3 regions of the Streptomyces sp. NPDC006259 genome follow, and region 2 is predicted to be linked to each of the others. Evidence: riboswitches for the same ligand, from Rfam matches in the RefSeq annotation. Region 2 holds a riboswitch; each other region holds the start of a gene.
The links. A riboswitch is a leader RNA that binds a small molecule or an ion and turns the genes downstream of it on or off. The one in region 2 is predicted to bind cobalamin.
Positions count from the first base shown of each region.

Region 1: another riboswitch for cobalamin. It lies ahead of ACFYO5_RS07155 (energy-coupling factor ABC transporter permease); the one in region 2 lies ahead of ACFYO5_RS00320 (cobalamin biosynthesis protein).
Region 3: another riboswitch for cobalamin. It lies ahead of ACFYO5_RS19815 (ribonucleoside-diphosphate reductase subunit alpha); the one in region 2 lies ahead of ACFYO5_RS00320 (cobalamin biosynthesis protein).

Region 1 covers NZ_JBIAHY010000002.1:206,405-208,656, reverse strand. Annotated here, with positions in the region: gene ACFYO5_RS07165 (MarR family winged helix-turn-helix transcriptional regulator) at 1-304, opposite strand, end outside; partial or broken gene ACFYO5_RS07160 (phosphatase) at 506-715, shown strand; cobalamin riboswitch at 824-1,009, shown strand; gene ACFYO5_RS07155 (energy-coupling factor ABC transporter permease) at 1,039-1,740, shown strand; gene ACFYO5_RS07150 (energy-coupling factor ABC transporter substrate-binding protein) at 1,737-2,138, shown strand; gene cbiQ (cobalt ECF transporter T component CbiQ) at 2,145-2,252, shown strand, end outside.
Region 2 covers NZ_JBIAHY010000001.1:60,438-62,689, reverse strand. Annotated here, with positions in the region: gene ACFYO5_RS00325 (cobyric acid synthase) at 1-234, opposite strand, end outside; gene ACFYO5_RS00320 (cobalamin biosynthesis protein) at 231-1,199, opposite strand; cobalamin riboswitch at 1,299-1,433, opposite strand; gene ACFYO5_RS00315 (hypothetical protein) at 1,576-1,797, opposite strand; gene ACFYO5_RS00310 (anion permease) at 1,832-2,252, opposite strand, start outside.
Region 3 covers NZ_JBIAHY010000004.1:712,877-715,128, forward strand. Annotated here, with positions in the region: gene ACFYO5_RS19815 (ribonucleoside-diphosphate reductase subunit alpha) at 1-1,252, opposite strand, end outside; cobalamin riboswitch at 1,375-1,518, opposite strand; gene mctP (monocarboxylate uptake permease MctP) at 1,702-2,252, opposite strand, start outside.

The sequences.
Region 1 (2,252 bases), on a different contig from region 2:
CGCTCAGGCGCAGCCGCAGCTCGCGCCGGTCGGAGGGGTTCACCACCCGCTCCACGAAGCCGGCGGCCTGGAGCCGGTCGCACAGCCGGCTGACCGAGGGCGGTGTGGAGGCGAGGGAGTGGGCGAGGCTGCGCAGGTTGATGCCCTCCTGGTGTTCCAGGACGAACAGCACGCGCAGCTGGGACGCGGACGCGGGCGCCGTCGAGGCCCGTCCCCACAGCACCTCCAGCAGTTCCGCGGCCGTCGCGGTCACCCGTGCGACCTCGTCCGGGTCGGGGCGGTGGCGGAAGGCAGTCACGGTCACCCTCTCGCAGACACTGGGACGACCGCCAGGGTACTGGCGGCTCCCCGCCCTTCCTCACTCCCCGAAGCGGCGGCGCCGCACGCGCGTTCGCGGGACACCCCGGCCGCCGAGCCGGGCCGCGGAGCGCAGGAACGGTGTTTCCGTCGTGGTGTCCCCCTCATGAACAGCTGCGTCACCGCCGAGCGCGCCCTGCGGACGGCGGTCCTCGTCAGCGACGGCGTCCACGCGTTCGCCTCGCCCGGCGCGGAGACGGACGGGGACGCCGTCCTCGTCCGGGCGATCGGCTCGACCCGTCCGCTGCCGGCGGCCGAGGTCCCGCGTGCCGTGCTGCGCGAACCGGCCGGGCACCGCGGCGGATCCGGGGCGCGGGGCGACGCTCCGGTGGTGTGCCCGGACGGGCACGGTCGCTGACCGGCGCCGCCGCGGTGGCCCCGGCGCGGCGGGTGTGCGCCGGGGGGACACCCCGTGTCCGCCGCCCGTGCGCCCCCGGTCCCGCTTGTCACCGCCCCTGTCCTCGCACTACTGTCACCAGGCCTTGGTGAACGGGAAATCCGGTGTGATGCCGGTGCGGCCCTCGCCACTGTGATCGGGAAGTCCGGCTCCGGCCCTCGCGGGCAGCCACTGGGTCCTCACGGACCCGGGAAGGCGGAGCACGGGCGGTGGTACCCGTCAGCCAGGAGACCGGCCAAGGCACGTCAACCATCCACGAGGTGCTGGAGAGGGTCTGCTCAGCCATGCACATAGCCGAGGGTTTTCTGCCTCCGGCGCACGCGGTCGCCTGGAGCGTCGCGTCGGCGCCTTTCGTCGTCCACGGAGCCCGGTCGCTCAACCGTGAAGTCAGGGAGCATCCCGAGAGCACGCTGCTGCTCGGCGCCGCCGGTGCCTTCACGTTCGTCCTGTCCGCGCTCAAGCTTCCGTCGGTGACCGGGAGTTGCTCGCACCCCACCGGCACCGGTCTGGGCGCCGTCCTGTTCCGGCCGCCGATCATGGCCGTGCTGGGCACGATCACCCTGCTCTTCCAGGCGCTGCTGCTCGCGCACGGCGGCCTGACCACACTCGGCGCCAACGTCTTCTCGATGGCGATCGTGGGGCCGTGGGCCGGTTACGGCCTGTACCGGCTGCTGCGGCGCTACGACGTGCCGCTGATGGTCGCGGTGTTCTGCGGCGCGTTCGTCGCCGACCTGTCCACCTACTGCGTGACCAGCGTGCAGCTCGCGCTGGCGTTCCCCGACCCGAGCAGCGGCTTCCTGGGCGCGCTCGGCAAGTTCGGGTCCATCTTCGCCGTCACGCAGATCCCGCTGGCGGTGAGCGAGGGACTGCTCACCGTTCTGGTGATGCGTCTCCTCGTGCAGTCCAGCAAGGGCGAGCTGACCCGGCTGGGCGTGCTGGTGACCGGCGGGCGGAAGGCGGACACGACCGGGGCGGTGGCCCGGTGAGACGCAACACCAGGATCAACCTCCTGCTGCTGCTCGCCGTCCTCGCGCTCGCGGTGCTCCCGCTGGCCCTGGGGCTCGGCGACCACAAGGAGCAGCCGTTCACCGGCTCCGACAGCGAGGCGGAGACGGCGATCACCGAACTGGAGCCGGACTACGAGCCGTGGTTCTCGCCCCTGTACGAGCCGCCGTCCGGGGAGATCGAGTCGGCGCTGTTCGCCGTCCAGGCGGCCCTGGGCGCGGGTGTCCTCGCCTACTACTTCGGGGTGCGCCGGGGGCGCCGGCAGGGCGAACAGCGGGCACTGGCCCGTCTGGAGGAGGAGCGGGACGGGGACGGGGCGGGAGCCGACGACGCCGCTCGGGCCCCCGTGGACGGGGCCTCCCGCCACGATCGGGTCTGAGCGCTCGTGCTGCCGATCGACGCGGCGGCGCACAGCAGCCGCTGGCGCCGCCGTCATCCCGTGGACAAGGCCGTGCTCGGGCTCGGTCTGACCCTGCTCGCGATCTCGCTGCCG
Region 2 (2,252 bases):
CAGCACCGGGTTCATCAGCGCGGTCGGCTCGACCCGGCAGGCCTGCGCCTGCATGGCCTGCGCCCGCCCGATCTCGGCGCCCTCACGGGTCACGAACGAATTGAGGGACATGTTCTGCGCCTTGAAGGGCGCGACCCGGACCCCCTGCCGCACCAGCCACCGGCAGATCCCGGCCGTGACGACGCTCTTGCCGGCGTCGGAGGTGGTGCCGGCGACGAGGAGACCCCCACTCATGACGTACGCCCCTTCGCTCCCGCGGCGACGGCGCGCGCGGTGATGACGCGCGCGGCGACCGTGACGCCGAGCGCGAGCAGGCCGACCCGGCGGGAGAGCCGCGCGGCACGTTCGATGTCGTGGGGCTCGACGGGCCGCCCCCGCTCCCCGTTCAGCACGGGCCGGTGCTCGACCCGCCCGCCGTACGACAGCGTCCCGCCGAGCCGCACCCCGAGGGCACCGGCGAACGACGCCTCCACGGGACCGGCGTTGGGGCTGGGATGCCGGTGCGCGTCGGCCCGCCAGGCCCGCACCGCCCCCCGGGGATCGTCCCCGGCGACGGCGGCGAGTACGGCGGTCAGCCGCGCCCCGGGCCATCCGGCGGCGTCGTCCAGCCGGGCGGACGCCCACCCGAACCGACGGTGGCGCGGCGACCGGTGGCCGACCATGGCGTCCAGGGTGTTCACGGCCCGGAACCCGAGCAGCCCCGGCACCCCGCCGACGGCCCCCCACACGAGGGCGCCCACGACCGCGTCGGAGGTGTTCTCGGCGACGGACTCGACGACCGCGCGGGCGACCGCGTCGGCGTCCAGAGCCTGCGGGTCCCGCCCGCACAGATGCGGCAGCCTCGCCCGCGCGCCCTCGATGTCCCCCGCCTCCAGGGCCCGTCCGACGGTCCGGGCCTCGCGCACCAGCGAGGTCCCGCCGACGACGGCCCAGGCGGCGGCGCCGGTCAGCGCGACGGAGGCGGCGGGGGAGCGGCGTACGGCACGGGTGGCGGCGGCCCCGAGAGCGACGGCGCCGCCGGCGCACACGGCGGTGTACAGCGCGCCCCACCCGCGGTGGTCCCGCCACAGCACCCGCTCGACGGCGGCAGCGGCCCGCCCGAACAGGGCGACCGGATGGCCCCGGCGCGGATCGCCGAGGATCAGGTCCCCCAGGAGGCCGGCGGCGGCACCGTACGCGTAGCGGCGATCGGCACCCACCGGCTCAGCCGGCCGACGGGTCGGGCAGCGACCTGGTGGCGGACCTGGAACGGCAGCCGAGCATGGCGATATGTCCTCACTCAGGGTGTCCACGCCCTGGTTCGACGAGACCGGCGACGAGAGTTCCTGGCTCCCGGGGTTTTCACCCCCGGTGACAGTGGCGGGACCGCGCCGGATTCACACCGGCTTCCTCTTCTGACGCCGTACATGGCCCCGGCAGTCCACCATGGTCCCGGAAGGGCCGTCAACTCGCCGTTGACCTGCGACAGCACAGTGTGCAGAACCCCACATGCCTCCGGTCACGGCCGTCACGCACACGTGGGGCGCGGGACGGTGATCCGTCCCGCGCCCCACGTGTGCGTGTGCGTGCCGTCCGTCAGGCAACGATCAGCGAGATCCCGTACGCCACCGCCGCGGCGCACGCCGCGAAGCACGCGTAGGCGCCGGTGACCGCCAGGGTGGCGGAACCGCCCTCGGCCGTCGCCCGCTCGCGGCGGGACAGGCCCATGATGCCGAGCGTGAACAGGGCCACGAGGGCCACCGTGATGAGGAGGCTGACGCCGAAGACGGAGCCGAGAGCCGCCCAGTCGATCTTCATGCTGCTTCTTCCTTCGTACCGGTGGGGGCGGGGCTCAGACGGCGGTGACGGTGGGGGTGGCCGGCAGGGCCGGTTCCGCCACGGGCGCGGGGATGGTGGCCGTCAGGTCGTCGGTGACGGTGCCCGCCGGGGGCGGGGCCACGGCGGCGATGGCGGCGGTCACCACGCCGGCCGGCTCCTCGTCGACGTCGACGACGTTGGTGTGGTCGACGACCTCACGGCGCGAGAGCTTCCAGATCGCGGCGCTGGAGGCGATGAGGAACACCGCGACGAGCGCCGTGCCCCAGCTGCCGAAGCCGGTCACGTACTCGGCGAGGGCGGCCACCAGGGCCGCGGCCGGCAGCGTCAGGCCCCAGGCGACGAACATCCTGGTGGCGGTCGACCAGCGGACCACCCCGCCCTTGCGGCCCAGACCCGCGCCCATGACCGAGCCGGAGACCGAGTGCGTGGTGGAG
Region 3 (2,252 bases), on a different contig from region 2:
TGGCGGTGCGGTTGGCCGCGTCCTTGAAGGTCATCCAGCCGTTGCCGGTCTGGGCGAGGGTGCGCATCATGCGGCCGTACAGGTCGCGGGCGGGGATGGTCTTCTTCGCGAGCCCCTGGGCCTCCGCCGCGCGGTAGGCCGCGTCGAACGCGTCGCCCCACAGGTCGACCAGCTCGGGCACGTCGGCCGGGGAGAACAGGGACCACCGACCGTCGGCGTCGACCCGGCGCATGAACTCGTCCGGCACCCAGTGCGCCAGGTTGAGGTTGTGCGTACGGCGGGCGTCCTCGCCGGTGTTGTCCCGCAGCTCCAGGAACTCCTCGATGTCGGAGTGCCAGGTCTCCAGGTAGACCGCGGCCGCGCCCTTGCGCCGGCCGCCCTGGTTCACGGCGGCGACCGAGGCGTCCAGCGTCTTCAGGAACGGCACGATGCCGTTGGAGTGCCCGTTCGTTCCCCGGATGAGCGACCCGCGCGAGCGGATCCGGCTGTACGACAGACCGATGCCGCCGGCGTGCTTGGAGAGGCGGGCGACCTGGTGGTAGCGGTCGTAGATGGAGTCCAGCTCGTCCAGCGGGGAGTCGAGGAGGTAGCAGGACGACATCTGCGGGTGCCGGGTGCCGGAGTTGAACAGAGTGGGGGAGGACGGGAGGTAGTCCAGGCGGCTCATCAGCGTGTAGAGCGCGGCGACCTCGTCGACGGACCTCGTCGTGTCGTCCTCGGCCAGGCCGCTCGCCACTCGCAGCAGGAACAGCTGGGGCGTCTCGACGACCTTGCGGGTGATCGGGTGGCGCAGCAGGTACCGGCTGTGCAGGGTGCGCAGGCCGAAGTAGCCGAAGCGGTCGTCGGCGCCCTGGTCGACCAGCGCGTCGAGCCGGGCCGCGTGCAGCCGCACGAACGCGGCCGTGCGGTCGGCGATCAGGCCCTCGCGGTGGCCGACGGCGACGGACTCGGTGAAGGAGGTGACGCCCTGGGAGGCGGCCTCCGCGCGGATGCCGAGCGTCAGCAGCCGGGCGGCCAGCCGGGAGTAGGCGGGGTCCTCGGAGATCAGACCGGCGGCCGCCTCCGTGGCCAGCTCGCGCAGCTCCGACTCGTCCGCCCGCGCGGACCGGCCCCGCAGGGCCGCGGCGGCGACCCGGCCGGGGTCGGCGTCCGGGAGGTCGGCGGTCAGCTCGGTCAGCGTCCGAAGCAGCGCGGCTCCGGGACCGTCGGTCTCCAGGGCTGCTGAAACCGGTTCGGCTGGCGCGATGGTCACGTGGGGCTCTCCCTCGCTCGGCGGGGGCCTCGCACAGGGCAGCGGGCAGCACACGAACGCGGGGCGCGTCGCGTCCACCGGCCCATTCCGCGAGGCCCGGACGTCAGGGCACCCGAGCCGGACGGACCGGGTGCGCTGCCGGCAGGTGCTCGGACTGACCATGCGTGCGCGAATGGACAGGAACGCACGCAAGTACACCGTTGCGGGACAGTTCCGGATTCGCACCGGATTCCCCTGCGACGACAGCGAGCATGAGCATACATCTTGTGTCGGGCTGCCGCGCGACCCCCAGATGTTGTGTCGGGCTGGCTTCACAGCGTCAACCCGCAGGGCACGGAGCCCAGTCGTCCCGGCACCGGCGGCGCCGGGAGCGCGTACGGCGGCGGGCCGCCGAGGTGACCTGCCCTCGACGGCCCGCTGCCGGAAACGCGCGGGGAACGGTCCCCTCGCTAGTGCCCCGCCCCCGCCGTCGCCGGAGGCAGCTCCACCTGGACGCCCGGGTCGCCGGCGTCCGCCGTGTAGTCCGACGGGGACGTCTGGTCGACGCCCTCCGGGGCCTTCAGCGCCTTCAGGGCGAACGTCAGGACCACGGTCACCACCACGTTCAGCAGGAACGCGGTGAGGCCGATGTACCCGATCTCGCCGATGCCGGGGATCTCCTTCGACGAGCCGCCGAAGTGCTTCTGCGTCGGGGAGGCCACGCCGTACGCCGCGAAGGTGCCGTAGACCATGCCGACCGCCCAGCCGGCCAGCAGCGCCCAGCGGTGGAACCAGCGGGTGAACAGGCCGCCGACCAGGGCCGGGAAGGTCTGGAGGATCCAGATGCCACCGAGCAGCTGGAAGTTGATGGCCACCGTCTTGTCCATGGTGAGGACGAAGACCAGCGCGCCCACCTTCACCAGGAGCGACACCAGCTTGGAGACGCGGGTCTCCTCCTTGGGCGTGGCGTCCGGCTTGATGAAGTCCTTGTAGATGTTGCGGGTGAAGAGGTTCGCCGCCG